3 regions of the Paenalkalicoccus suaedae genome follow, and region 3 is predicted to be linked to each of the others. Evidence: predicted binding sites of a transcription regulator. Region 3 holds the regulator's gene; each other region holds the start of a gene.

Region 1 (4,284 bases), 390 kb from region 3:
CTCGAAGGTGTTTCTCTTCCTTGAGCTTGCGTTATCTGTGATTTATACGAGGAATGATGCAGTGCCTCATGCACGCTTCGAATCTGACTCGCAGTAGGCTCTAACCGTTTATGAGCGAGCATTGTAATCGTCTGCGCCCGCTCGCGCTCTGTGCCCTTCTCAGAGTTTACATACGAAAGAAGCTCACGTGCTGTATCGCGAGTTAGCGTAACTCCGCGCTGCATGAGCTTATCTGTATGAGCAAGCATTTCTCTGGATGGTTCTTTTATTCCGAGATCACGAAGCACACTTCGCGCGTCTTGCGCTGTGGGTACACCAGCTTGTCGGTCTTGTCCCGTTTGCCTAGTAACCTCTTTCACTCGGATCCCGTCGTCTGTCTTGCCTTGTACCTCAACGTGAATGACCGATCGATCAGGTACTCGACCTTCAAACGTTGCCTTCACCTCTTGCCCTCGTATCATAACCATTGCTTCTCTATCCGAAATACGTGAAGTAATTTGTGCTCGAGCCGTCTCCCCTTCACGAATGGGCTGAGAAGGTATATCTTGTTTTACGTGCTGCTGAGATGGATTTACTTGCATGATAGGTAGCACTCCTTTACAGATCCAAAATCGTACTACTTATATCGGTCTTTTCTTGTGTAATGTTTACTATAAATCCTCTTTTTCCTGAACAAAGCCTTTTCGTATTGCCTTCGATCCAAATTTCTTGTTTAAGCTAGATAAAAGCTGCTCCATCTCATAAGCCTTCGAATCTTCTTCATACGAGAACAAGTTTAGCTGTTTTCTCGCTAACCCAACTGGGACAAGCTCTTGAGCCGTCACCCCTACAAGCCTTACTGCGTCTCCATTCCATGCCTCCTCAAACAATCGTTTCGCCTCATTAAAAATAACGGCTTGATCATCTGTCGCATGAGCTAATTGCTTCGATCGCTGTATGGTCCGAAAGCTACTGTAGCGGATCGTAATTTGAATCGTTTGCGTATACACTTTCTTTTGCTTTAAGCGCGTTACGACCTTTTCTGTCATGTGACGGAAAATGGGTAAAACGGTTGCTACATCTTTTGCGTCTTTAGCAAGTGTCGTTGAGTGACCGATACTTTTAAAGTGATGAATCGAGTCTGGATCAACAGGTCGGTGATCAATCCCACGAGACTTCTCATGCATACGTCTTCCACTAACACCAAATAAGCGCGATAGCTCGTCAGGGTCAGAATCTACAATATCCTGAATCGTATGAAGTCCGTTTGCCTCTAATCGTTCCGCCGTTTTTTTACCTATCCCGTGTAATTCAATCGCTTTTAATGGCCACATCTTAGTAGGTAAATCCCTTTTACGAAGTACCGTGATACCCATTGGCTTTTTCATATCACTAGCCATCTTTGCCAAAAATTTATTGGGCGCAATCCCTATACTAGAAGGAAGGGACAGCTCTTTTACGAGTCTTGTTTGGATATGCTCCGCTAATGCGACAGCATCAACGCCTTCGACGACACTAGTGACATCCATGTACCCTTCATCAATGGAAACTGGTTCAACAAGCGGTGTGTATTCTCGTAGTATCGCAAACATAGCCTGTGACTTTTCTTTATAGCGATAAAAACGCGGCTCTCGAACAATAAGATCGCGACAATGTCTTAATGCCTCCCATAGAGGCATTGGTGGTTTAACACCTTCGGCGCGCGCTTCGTAGCTTGCCGTTACCACAATTCCACGACGTTGTTTCGCATTTCCAGCGATAGCAAGTGGCTTATTTCGCAGGCTAGGATCATCTGCCACTTCAACCGACGCATAAAAACTATTCATATCCACATGAAAAATAATTCTTGCCATCGCTCTCCCCCCTACCAAACGTATATTCTCTATTTTAACATGGAAATCGACAGTGACGACAGCAAATACGTTTTAATTCTCTTTTTTTACCAGTTCTTTTGGTTTTTGTCGCAATCTGTGTTATAATGAACGAATAAATAGGTGAAAGGTGGTCGAAGCTAATGCCAGACTTCCAAGAAACGTTCTCATTTCATAGTAGCGTTCTCTATCTCGTCTTAGAAATTGTACGAGATCATGCTCAAAAAGAATGGCCCTCACCTACGATTAGACAGCTATCCTTTCGGATTGGTTATTCTGAAGAAACAATTTTAGAGTCAATAGAGTTCGGAACTACTGAGCCTGCTACAATTCTGCAGTAGGCTTTTTTTCGTAAAAAGGGAAGGATTGCGAGCTATTCGCAAATCCTTCCCTCTTTTTTATTTCGTAGCTTCTTTCACTAAAGCAACGACTAGCTCTGATAGAGCACTTAATTCTTTTATAGCAATTCGTTCAGACGTTGTATGAATCTCTTCATAGCCTACACCTAAATTTACAGTTGGAATACCATGACCTGCAATGATATTCGCATCACTTCCACCGCCGCTATGTTTGTACGTTACTTCCCGACCAATTTCTTTAGCAGCACGAGTTGCAACCTGCACAACGTGGTCCTCTTCCGTTTGTTTAAAGCCCGGATAAACAACGTTTACTTCTACTTCAGCCTTAGCACCCATTTCAGCCGCAGCTTCTTCATACGCTTTCACCATCGCGTCTGTTTGGGCAACCATTTTTTCTTTTACTAACGATCTAGCTTCCGCTGTGATTTCGACGTAGTCACATACGATATTCGTTTGTGAGCCGCCCTCAAAACGTCCAATATTGGCAGTTGTCTCCTCATCAATACGACCAAGGGGCATATTGGCAATTGCCTTAGATGCTACGGTAATAGCAGAGACACCCTTTTCAGGAGCTACACCAGCGTGCGCTTTTTTACCACGAATAATAGCATTTACTTTTGACTGGTTTGGAGCTGCAGTAATGATTGTTCCTACTGGCCCATCACTGTCTAACGCATAGCCAAACTCTGCTTTCAGTTCGCTAGGGTCTAGCGCTCTTGCACCTCTTAGACCGGATTCCTCGCCAGCAGTAATAATGAGCTGAATATCGCCGTGCTTGACATCCTGCTCTTTCATGGTAGCGATAGCATCTATTAGCGCTGCTATTCCAGCCTTATCATCCGCTCCTAAAACGGTCGTTCCATCCGAATAAATATAGCCGTCACGGATCTCAGGCTTTACGCCAAGCCCTGGTACAACCGTATCCATATGACATGTGAAATAAATAGTAGGTGCGTCTGTGTTTCCAGGAACGGTACAAATAAGGTTGCCTGCTGCGTGTCCTGTTTCTTTTGCGCTATCGTCCTCTTTAACTTCAACATCTAAATCTGTTAGCTTTTTAGTTAAAAAGTCAGCGATCTCTCGCTCAAATTTTGTTTCTGAATCAATTTTTACTAATTCTAAAAATGTGTCTACGACTCTCTGTGTCATCTTAATCCCTCCAGGCAGTACATTCGATTTAAATTGTACCATACTTTAAAGAGGGATATTGCCGTGCTTCTTTTTCGGTCTAACTTCCTCTTTGTTTTCAAGCATATCAAAGCTTTGGATCAGCTTTATCCTTGTCTCTCTTGGATCAATCACGTCATCGACCATGCCATTTGCTGCGGCGATATAGGGGTTAGCAAACTTTTCGCGATAAAGCTCAATTTTTTCCGCACGCGTAGCTTCTGGATTGTCACTCTCAGCGATCTCGCGGTGGAAAATAATATTGGCTGCTCCATGAGGACCCATGACGGCAATCTCCGCATTTGGCCAAGCGTAAACGATGTCCGCTCCGATGGACTTACTGTTTAATGCTACGTAAGCTCCGCCGTAAGCTTTTCGTGTAATAACCGTGATTTTAGGCACCGTTGCTTCCGAATAAGCATAGAGAATCTTAGCACCATGTCGGATAATCCCTCCATGCTCCTGCTGTACTCCTGGTAAAAACCCTGTCACGTCTTCAAACGTAAGTAGCGGGATTTGAAAGCTGTCACAAAAGCGAATAAAACGTGATATTTTATCGGAAGAATCAATATCTAGTCCGCCGGCCATGACTTTTGGCTGGTTTGCAATAATTCCGATTGAGCGTCCGTTCAGTCTAGCGAATCCAACAACCGCATTACGAGCAAATTTCTCATGTACTTCAAAAAAGGAGTCCATGTCACAAACAGTCTGTATGATTTTCCTCACGTCATAAGGCTTAGAAGGATCAATCGGAAAATCATCTAAAATATCTGGAAGGTCATCGTTTTGATAATGAGCCTTTTTCGGCGGCTTCTCTCCTTCATGCTGAGGCAGATAAGAGAGTAAGTGTCTGACATGCTGCAAGGTCTCCTCTTCTGTTTTGTAAGTGAAATGCGCATTGCCACTTT
Region 2 (4,284 bases), 620 kb from region 3:
ATAATCCTACAACAAGCAAGGTTAGTCCACTCCAAATAAGGAGCTTTGGGATAGACTCCATACTTACGTGACCTCCAAACCAAAATGCTCATAAGCGGCAGCAGTAACTATTCTACCACGTGGCGTGCGCTGAAGGAATCCTATTTGTAAAAGGTACGGCTCATAGACGTCTTCGATCGTATGAGATTCCTCTCCAATTGTAGCGGCGATCGTCTCAATACCAACCGGTCCTCCACGAAAACGTTCAATCATTGCCATCAACAGCTTATGATCGACTTCATCTAAACCTAGTCGGTCCACTTGAAGAAGCTTCAGTGACTCATCGGTTATTTCTCCCGTAATAGAGCCATTCCCTCTCACCTGAGCAAAATCTCGAATGCGACGTAAGAGACGATTCGCAATTCGAGGCGTTCCTCTTGATCTGCGAGAAACCATTCTTGCTGCTTCTTCTTCCACATCGACTTGAAGAACATCAGCCGTCCGCTTTACGATAAGTTCTAACTCTTCAGGTGTATAGTATTCTAGTCGACTCATGACACCAAACCGATCGCGTAATGGCGCGGATAGCATACCGGCTCTTGTTGTAGCCCCTACAAGCGTAAAGGGTGGAAGATCTAGCTTCACAGACCTCGCAGCCGGTCCCTTGCCAATGACTATATCTAAGAAAAAGTCCTCCATGGCAGGATAAAGAATCTCCTCTACTGTTCGTGGCAACCGATGAATTTCATCAATAAACAGCACATCTCCTGGCTCAAGAGAGGTTAAGATAGCAGCTAAATCTCCTGGACGTTCAATAGCTGGGCCAGACGTCGTGCGAAGCTGTACGTTCATCTCATTCGCAATAATCATGGATAGCGTTGTTTTACCGAGACCAGGAGGACCATATAATAGCACATGATCAAGACTTTCCTGACGTTGCTTTGCGGCTTCAATATACACGGTTAAATTCTCTTTGACTGCTCGTTGCCCAATATAAGTAGATAGTGTGGAGGGCCGTAAGCTATATTCTTCTAGCTCTTCGTCGTGTTGCTTATCAGCATCCATCATTCGATCTTCCATAGTACCCTCCTACTTTTTAAGCATTTCTTGAAGCGCGAGCTTAATATAATGATCCGTCGAACCTGGTTGCGCTTTTAATGCAGGCTCTATCTTCTTAATTTCCCTCTCGACATAGCCAAGTGCTCGCAATGCTTCTAAAGCCTCTTCAAGCTCATCGTTTTCTGGCTCATGCGTTCTAAACAAGCCTTCTGCTAAGGTAGGCATAATATCGCCGACCTTGCCTTTTAAATCTAAGATAATTTGTCTCGCTGTCTTTTTTCCTACGCCAGGAAACTTCGTTAAAAACGTCTCATTTTCCTCCTCAATGGCCTCAACAACGGAAGTCGGCTGACCCGAGCAAACGATGGCAAGCGCCCCCTTCGGTCCGATTCCAGACACTTGGAGAAGCTTCTCAAATAACCTTCTTTCTTCGCGGTGAAAAAATCCGTAGAGACGGATCATATCTTCACGTACATGCTGGTACGTATAAATTGTTACTGTTTCCTCTAAAAACTCTTGGTAACGATATGGATTCCCACAGTGAAGCAGGTAGCCAACACCATGGACATCTAGCGTTACCGTCTCAAGCTCTATATGAACAACCTTTCCAGTTAACATCTCTATCATTGTCATTCCTCCAATATTACGAACACACATTTCTATTTTATCATACGAGCGCATGTAAATGGCTACTTTTTGTGAGGAGTTCAAAAAGGGTGGGATTTGTTAGAGTTGGAGAGGAACATTTAAGATTGTCAGATATGATGAAGTTCTTATTAAACGTCTTTCTATTCTGTTCCTAGAGCTATGTACTAAACCGATTGAAAACGCGCATGGATTAGCTTAATGCGCGAAGTGCAACTATGGTTATAGGTGAGTTGGCTCTTCTCGCGCTAGTTTTGGCTTTTTCATCTAGCTTTTGATCGTGTGACAAAGAGTATTTTATAGTTTTTTTATGGTTATGTGCTTTATTTCGGAGTTATGTTCCTAATGTAAAAGTTATGTTCTCCGTTCTGTTTTTATGTTCCGCAATTCGGAGTTATGGACTTTATCCTCTTTTTGCACAGAGTTATGTGCCTCATTTCGGAGTTATGTTCCCCATTCCAGATTTATGGACTTTACATACGTTGTTGTAGCTCACCTTTTATTTCTATCCTAAGCAATAACAAAAAGAGCCAATCTCTTGGCTCCCTTTCGTTTACTCGCATGTTTTCCGCTCAAAAACCATGTCACCGTTGGCTCGTGGACCGACGTAATTCCACTCCGAATAGTCCGCCCAAATATCCTCCATTGCCTCAAGCTCCATTGATACCACTGTCTCCTCCATCTTGTCACCACAGTAATCCTGCTCAATGATGGTTAGCATAGACAAAACAGTAGCTACTAGTGCTAAAGCTGGCATTAACATCACCTCTTAGCCCTAGTATGAACATTCTCGAAAGAATTATGAGGAGCTTTTCTCTTATAGCTTAGCGCTATGCGAAACTCGTTGTACATCATCACTATCAAATAGTGCATCAACAAGCTTCATAACCTCATCTAGCTGTTCTTCAGAAAGCTCCATTTTTGTATCTGGCACCATCGTTACCTCTGCCGAAAGAATCGTCAGCTCCTCTTGGTTGTTTGCAGCTTCTTTTACGGACTCAAACGCCTCTTGATCCGAATAAATCTCTACTACATCCTCTTCTGACTGCGCGTCCAATGCTCCAGCTTCTAAGATTTCTAACAAAAATTCTTCCTCATCAAAATCATGTGTCTTTTCCGCAACGATGACACCTTTTCGCTCGAACATAAACGCTACACAACCACTTTCACCAAGGTTGCCTCCATTCTTATTAAAAGCCAGACGTACCTCGGCCGCAGTTCGATTCCGATTTTCTGTCAAAGCCTCTACGTAAACAGCAACTCCATAAGGAGCATAGCCTTCGTAGATGACTTCTTCGTATGTAATTCCTTCCACATTACCTAAAGCTTTTTTAATCGTTCGATCAATGTTGTCATTGGGCATGTTTGCCTGTCTCGCTTTATCTAATGCAATCCGAAGTGCTGCATTCGTATCTGCATTATCGCCAGACTGACGAACCGCTTGAAATATTTCTTTTGATATTTTGGTAAAAATTTTGCCACGCTTTGCGTCCTGACGCCCTTTACGGTGTTTAATATTACTCCATTTTGAGTGTCCAGCCATGAGTATAATCCCCTTTTTTATCATCTCCTTTCATCATAAAAGACACATGAAGGTTTTGGCAACCATTCATGTGTCCGTGTTCCTTACCTTGTTCTCGTGAAAGGACGACTTGCTGCATCGCCTAAATCATCGAGCATTGCATCAAACGTTGATCCAATCTCATCGAAAGCACCGCCATCACGGAGTCTTGACTCCATGTCATGGATACGACCGAATCCATTGTCTTCTGTTACAACATGAACATTTCGGTTACCAGCTAACGGCTTTGCTAATGATTCGACACGACGTTCGATGCCATTATTCGTGGAATTAACACCGACTAGAATGTCATTATCACGAACAAGGACATCGGTATCCGCTACGCCTTCTTCACGACTAACACGTTTTTCAAGCTCTCGAGCAAGCTTTCCATCGCCTGTTGCATAATAACCATTACCGTTTGGACGATCGTAACCAGTTAGCCTGCCATTTAACAGACCATTTTCATCCACCATATCCTCGCGGTGGTTACCAGTTACCCCTCGAGCCATTCCAGTCGTCTGACCTGGATAGGAATAAGATGCCTGTTGCGTATCTAATCCGTAGTGACTTGGGTTATGATACGCTGCCTCATCCCCGTTTTGATTCATGTTGCCACAAGCTGTCATTCCAGCTGTTAGCGTTAGTGCACATGTTAACGTTAAGAGCGATTTTTTCATTATTTCATTCCTCCTTTCACCTATAGCATGAGCGTGAAAGGAGGAAAACATGCTGGTTGATAAAGGCAGGATTACTCGTTATATTGATCTGGCGATAGTTCGCCAAATTCTCGGAAATCTTTAGTTTGACGGCACGTTTGACATTGCATGTTCATTGGATAAAATCCGCATACTACTGGAACAGGAATACATCCTTCCGTCATTGGTCCAACTGGATACCACATTGGCATTTGCTCAGGTGAGACAAACTGTGGATATGGAGTCGCAGGAGGCTGTGGCTGTGGCTGTGGCTGTGGCTTTGGTTTCGGCTTCTCATAAGCTGGTTTACTAACTGGTTTTTTAGGTGCTTCTTTCTTAGGT
Region 3 (4,284 bases):
AGTTTTTTAGGTCGTCAAGAGATAGGTCATAGCCATGCAGGTGTAAAAGGCTATATAAAAGCATGGATCCGTGACCAGCTGAGAGAATGAATCGGTCTCTGTTAAACCACTCTGGATTATGTGGATTATGATTCATGTGGTCAGCGAATAATTTATACGCCATAGGTGCAGCACCCATCGGCATTCCCGGATGTCCGGAGTTCGCTTTATCAATTGCATCGATAGATAGTGTTCGAATTGTACTAATTGCCTGTTGATCAATCGCATTTGTCATACAATAAAAACCTCTTTTCTTCTAAGTAGTATTCACAACGCCTAGTACAATGATATACCTTCTCTTTTCGTTAGACAACCTTAGGCGCTAAATTATCGTAATTCAAGTAAAAGAAGCAATCAAACTGGTATTCTATAGGCTTTTTAAGGAAAATGATGGGGAATTTTGTGCTGAAGGTAGGTTCATATATTTAATTGAGATAAATTCTACATACAAAAAAGGACACTATCTTTAGACAGTGTCCGTGCACCTTAGTGCATCAAGCGAGAATTTTTCTCTTCTTTTAACTTAGATGGTGTGACATCGTTCCCATCTTCATCCACCACTTTCACAGAAGAAAGCTGGTTGCGGAAAGAACTACGTACATTTTTTAAATATTCTTGGCGAAGCTCTTTTTGTTCCTTCTGTTCTTTTAACGACAAGCCTTCCGACTTTGCTTTGTTTGCAAGCGCATTGATGCGCGCTAATTTATCTTGACTAATCACAATGAATTCCTCCAGTAAAGAATATGCTTTGTCAATGATAGTAAAAATATCGCCCAGTTGCAAGTATCTAGGCTTGTCCTTCTAAATCGTCTTGATATTCTTGATAACGGCGATGCACAGTAGCTTTTGAAGCCTGAAAGCCTAACCCGCGAAGCATTGCTGCAATTTCATGGAAAGTCATGCCATTTTGCCTTAAACGAACGATTTCTTCAAGGGGGACTTCATTTCTCTTTCTGCCACCATCATTCGATCCAGTACGCTTTAAGTTTTTAGCTGGGTTATACCCCTTTGCTACGGCCTTCTTCATTCCTCGTCTAATCTTTGCATTTTGTAATTTCCGCTGATATTCTTCTACAATTGCCACAATATCAAGCACCATCGAATCCGTCTCGGATAGCTGTAGTTCACCTGAATCCTGCAAAGAATAAATGTGACAGCCGAGTTTTTTAAATTCATGGATTAACGCAATTCGTGCATTTCCTCGGCCTAAACGCGTCTCATCTTGAACTAAAATAACATCTACTTGTCTACTTTTTACTGTTTCAAGCACTTGTAAAATCCCGTTGCGATCACTTTCGTAACCACTCTCTGACTCTTCTATTACTTCCACGATATCGATATTCCAAGCTGATGCCGCGGCTTTTAATTCTTCTACTTGACGAGTAAGGGAAGATTTTTGTGTCTCTTTAGATGTGCTCACTCTCGCGTAAATAATTCCTATCAATCAGAAGCAACTCCATTCAATGAAACTGGGACATGAATTTTTTGACCTGGTACGATTGTTTCGTTATCAAGTCCATTCTCATGCTTCATCCAGTTTATCGTTTCTTCTATCGGTAAGTCTACCGTTGCTGTTCGTGCTATTGTCCAAAGAGAGTCTCCTTCAGAAACAACTCGTTCTTCAGCTGGGTAAAATGGCACGTCATTTGAATCAGAAGAAAAGAAAGTAAAGGCAAAGAAACCGACCGCTATCACGATTAAAAAGATGGAACCATCTACATACTGACGAATTGTTTTCACGGAAAATCACTCCTGTTAGAATATTTGTTCTCGGAATACCTGTTCGTATATGATTGTACTAAGAACGATTGTTCGTGTCAACAAGAAATATAGAACGAACGTTTGCGCAACCTGTGTTCTCATGGTATAATATACCTTGTAAGGCTACTGATTTTACAACGTATGTGCTAGCACATGTTGATAGAACGAAACTACTACGAAAACGGGGTGTTATGATTGACTAAGCTTTCAGCACGACAACAGTCTATTTTAGATTTCATTCGGAACGAAGTGCGAGCGAAAGGGTATCCACCTTCCGTTAGAGAAATTGGAGAAGCAGTAGGTCTCGCTTCAAGCTCTACCGTTCATGGTCACTTAGCTAGATTAGAGAAAAAAGGATATATTCGCCGCGACCCTACAAAGCCACGCGCAATCGAAGTAACAAATACGGAAGGGGACAACTTCAACGAAGCTCCTCACATCTCCATTCCGGTAATTGGTAAAGTTACAGCAGGTAACCCGATTACAGCGATCGAGAACGTAGACGAATACTTGCCTTTACCAGCAAGCTTTGTGCACGATGAGCGTTCGTTTATTTTAGAGATCTCTGGAGATTCAATGATTGAGGCAGGTATTTTTGACGGGGACTACGTCGTTGTTAAACAGCAAACCTACGCAGATAATGGAGACATCGTCGTTGCGATGACGGAAGAAAATGAAGCTACAGTAAAGCGTTTCTTCAAAGAAAAAGAGCATTTTCGTTTACAGCCTGAGAATGCGACGCTTGAGCCGATTATTTTAGATTATGTACAAATTTTAGGGAAGGTTATCGGTGTATTCCGTAGCCTCCATTAAAAAAAACACGGAAAGGATATCCCGATGGGCTCCTTTCCGTGTTTTTATTCGTCGTTCTTTTCTTCCGTTTTTTCAACGGGCTTATACGATTTTCTCATGATAACAAAGATCACGGCAGCAAAGGCTAAATAAAAGACGATCCAAAGCGGCCAAAACAACGGCTGATATCCTTGTACGATATTAGACTGATATCCAAGGCTCTCCGGCGAGATATTAGAGTCATTGATGATTTTAACGCCAAGGGATGACGTCATTCTCGTATCAAACGTGATCGTCTCCTCGCGAGATTGACCAAAACGGTTTGCATAGTAAAGTTTCCATTCTTGATCCTCTATGTCTGTCACGTTCGGTGTAAGACGTTTTGCAATAGCAAGCCTTGTTACTCCCGTCTCGTTATTCTGAACGAAAATCAGTCCTAGTGAGCCAGCATAGCGGTTGTCACTATCTGGATCAATTGCTATCACTGCAGGATTCGTCGCATTAATCCCATTTACCTTGACAATAACCTCGGCACGAGCCTCCTCATTAAATGATTCAACAGCCTGTTCTGAAATCGTAATATCAAAATCTCCAAACGTAATTGAATTACCTGGAGAAAGCTCTCTAGTAGATACCTGCTCAAAGTCATACGCCTCGTTCACTTCTACATCTAACTGATATTCCTGAACGATGGAATAAACACTCATGATCGCAACGTATAGGAGTAGGCATGTTAATACGGCGAAAATGAATAATAATTTTCTTCTCATAGTGTTCTCCTTTAAATATTGATTATCTCATATGTAATCCGATTCTCATCATACCATCTCTTTGCCTTAGGAAAAAGCATTGTCTGGCATTTCGGTCGAACCTTCGGCTTTTGATTGCACGTTCTGGCACTTGGTTTGAGCGTCCCGTCTATCTCTTTGCTCCTCCATCCACCCTGTTTGCGCGCATTATAACACCGTATGAACCCATTGCAACAGCACTCGCAAATTTGCCCCTCTAACTCCTCTTCATCCTTCCCAAACAACCAAACAAAAACCCCCAACACCAGTGGTGTCGAGGGTTCTGACTATTAATACGTTTGGATATACTGCTCGCGCTCCCATGGGTGCACCTGCGTACGGAACATGTCCCACTCGATCTCTTTTGCTTCCACGAAGTGTTCTACTGCATGGTTACCAAGAGATGCTTTGATTGTTTCGCTCTTTTGAAGTGCGTCAATCGCATCCTTAAGAGAAGCTGGAAGTGCTTTGATTCCTTCTGCATCGCGCTCTGCTTCATCCATTGCATAGATGTTGCGGTTTGTTTCAGCAGGAGGTGTTAGGTTACGACGGATTCCGTCAAGACCAGCCGCAAGCATTGCCGCCATAGCTAGGTATGGGTTAGCTGCTGGGTCTGGGCTACGTACTTCGATACGTGTGCTTAGGCCACGTGAAGAAGGAATACGAACTAGTGGTGAACGGTTACGCATGGACCATGCAATGTAGCAAGGTGCTTCGTATCCTGGTACTAGACGCTTGTATGAGTTAACCGTTGGGTTTGTGATAGCTGTAAATGCGTCAGCGTGCTCTAAAATTCCGCCTAGGAACTTCATAGCTGTTTCGCTTAGCTGGTTTTCTGTGTTTTCGTCGAAGAATGCGTTCACGCCACCCTCTTTGAATAGAGACATGTTAGCGTGCATTCCGC

Evidence for each region. Region 3 encodes LexA, which represses DNA repair genes until DNA is damaged. Its sites were predicted from a motif close to CGAACATATGTTCG; they were not measured.
Region 1: the regulator LexA is predicted to act here: its motif matches at 1,848-1,861, upstream of FLK61_RS08420 (DNA polymerase IV).
Region 2: the regulator LexA is predicted to act here: its motif matches at 1,685-1,698, upstream of ruvA (Holliday junction branch migration protein RuvA).

What each region holds. Positions count from the first base shown of each region.
Region 1 is NZ_CP041372.2:1,552,411-1,556,694, reverse strand. Features, by position in the region: gene FLK61_RS08425 (hypothetical protein) at 1-581, opposite strand, end outside; gene FLK61_RS08420 (DNA polymerase IV) at 651-1,832, opposite strand; gene FLK61_RS08415 (hypothetical protein) at 1,994-2,191, shown strand; gene FLK61_RS08410 (M20/M25/M40 family metallo-hydrolase) at 2,249-3,358, opposite strand; gene FLK61_RS08405 (acyl-CoA carboxylase subunit beta) at 3,404-4,284, opposite strand, start outside.
Region 2 is NZ_CP041372.2:1,322,902-1,327,185, reverse strand. Features, by position in the region: gene FLK61_RS07175 (DUF2905 domain-containing protein) at 1-61, opposite strand, end outside; gene ruvB (Holliday junction branch migration DNA helicase RuvB) at 64-1,059, opposite strand; gene ruvA (Holliday junction branch migration protein RuvA) at 1,069-1,665, opposite strand; gene FLK61_RS07160 (hypothetical protein) at 2,237-2,440, opposite strand; gene FLK61_RS07155 (YebC/PmpR family DNA-binding transcriptional regulator) at 2,501-3,226, opposite strand; gene FLK61_RS07150 (YhcN/YlaJ family sporulation lipoprotein) at 3,310-3,924, opposite strand; gene FLK61_RS20195 (SafA/ExsA family spore coat assembly protein) at 3,996-4,284, opposite strand, start outside.
Region 3 is NZ_CP041372.2:1,942,120-1,946,403, forward strand. Features, by position in the region: gene tkt (transketolase) at 1-274, opposite strand, end outside; gene FLK61_RS10325 (DUF896 domain-containing protein) at 526-759, opposite strand; gene FLK61_RS10330 (YneB family resolvase-like protein) at 827-1,483, opposite strand; gene yneA (cell division suppressor protein YneA) at 1,480-1,779, opposite strand; gene lexA (transcriptional repressor LexA) at 1,996-2,613, shown strand; gene FLK61_RS10345 (hypothetical protein) at 2,658-3,362, opposite strand; gene glnA (type I glutamate--ammonia ligase) at 3,671-4,284, opposite strand, start outside.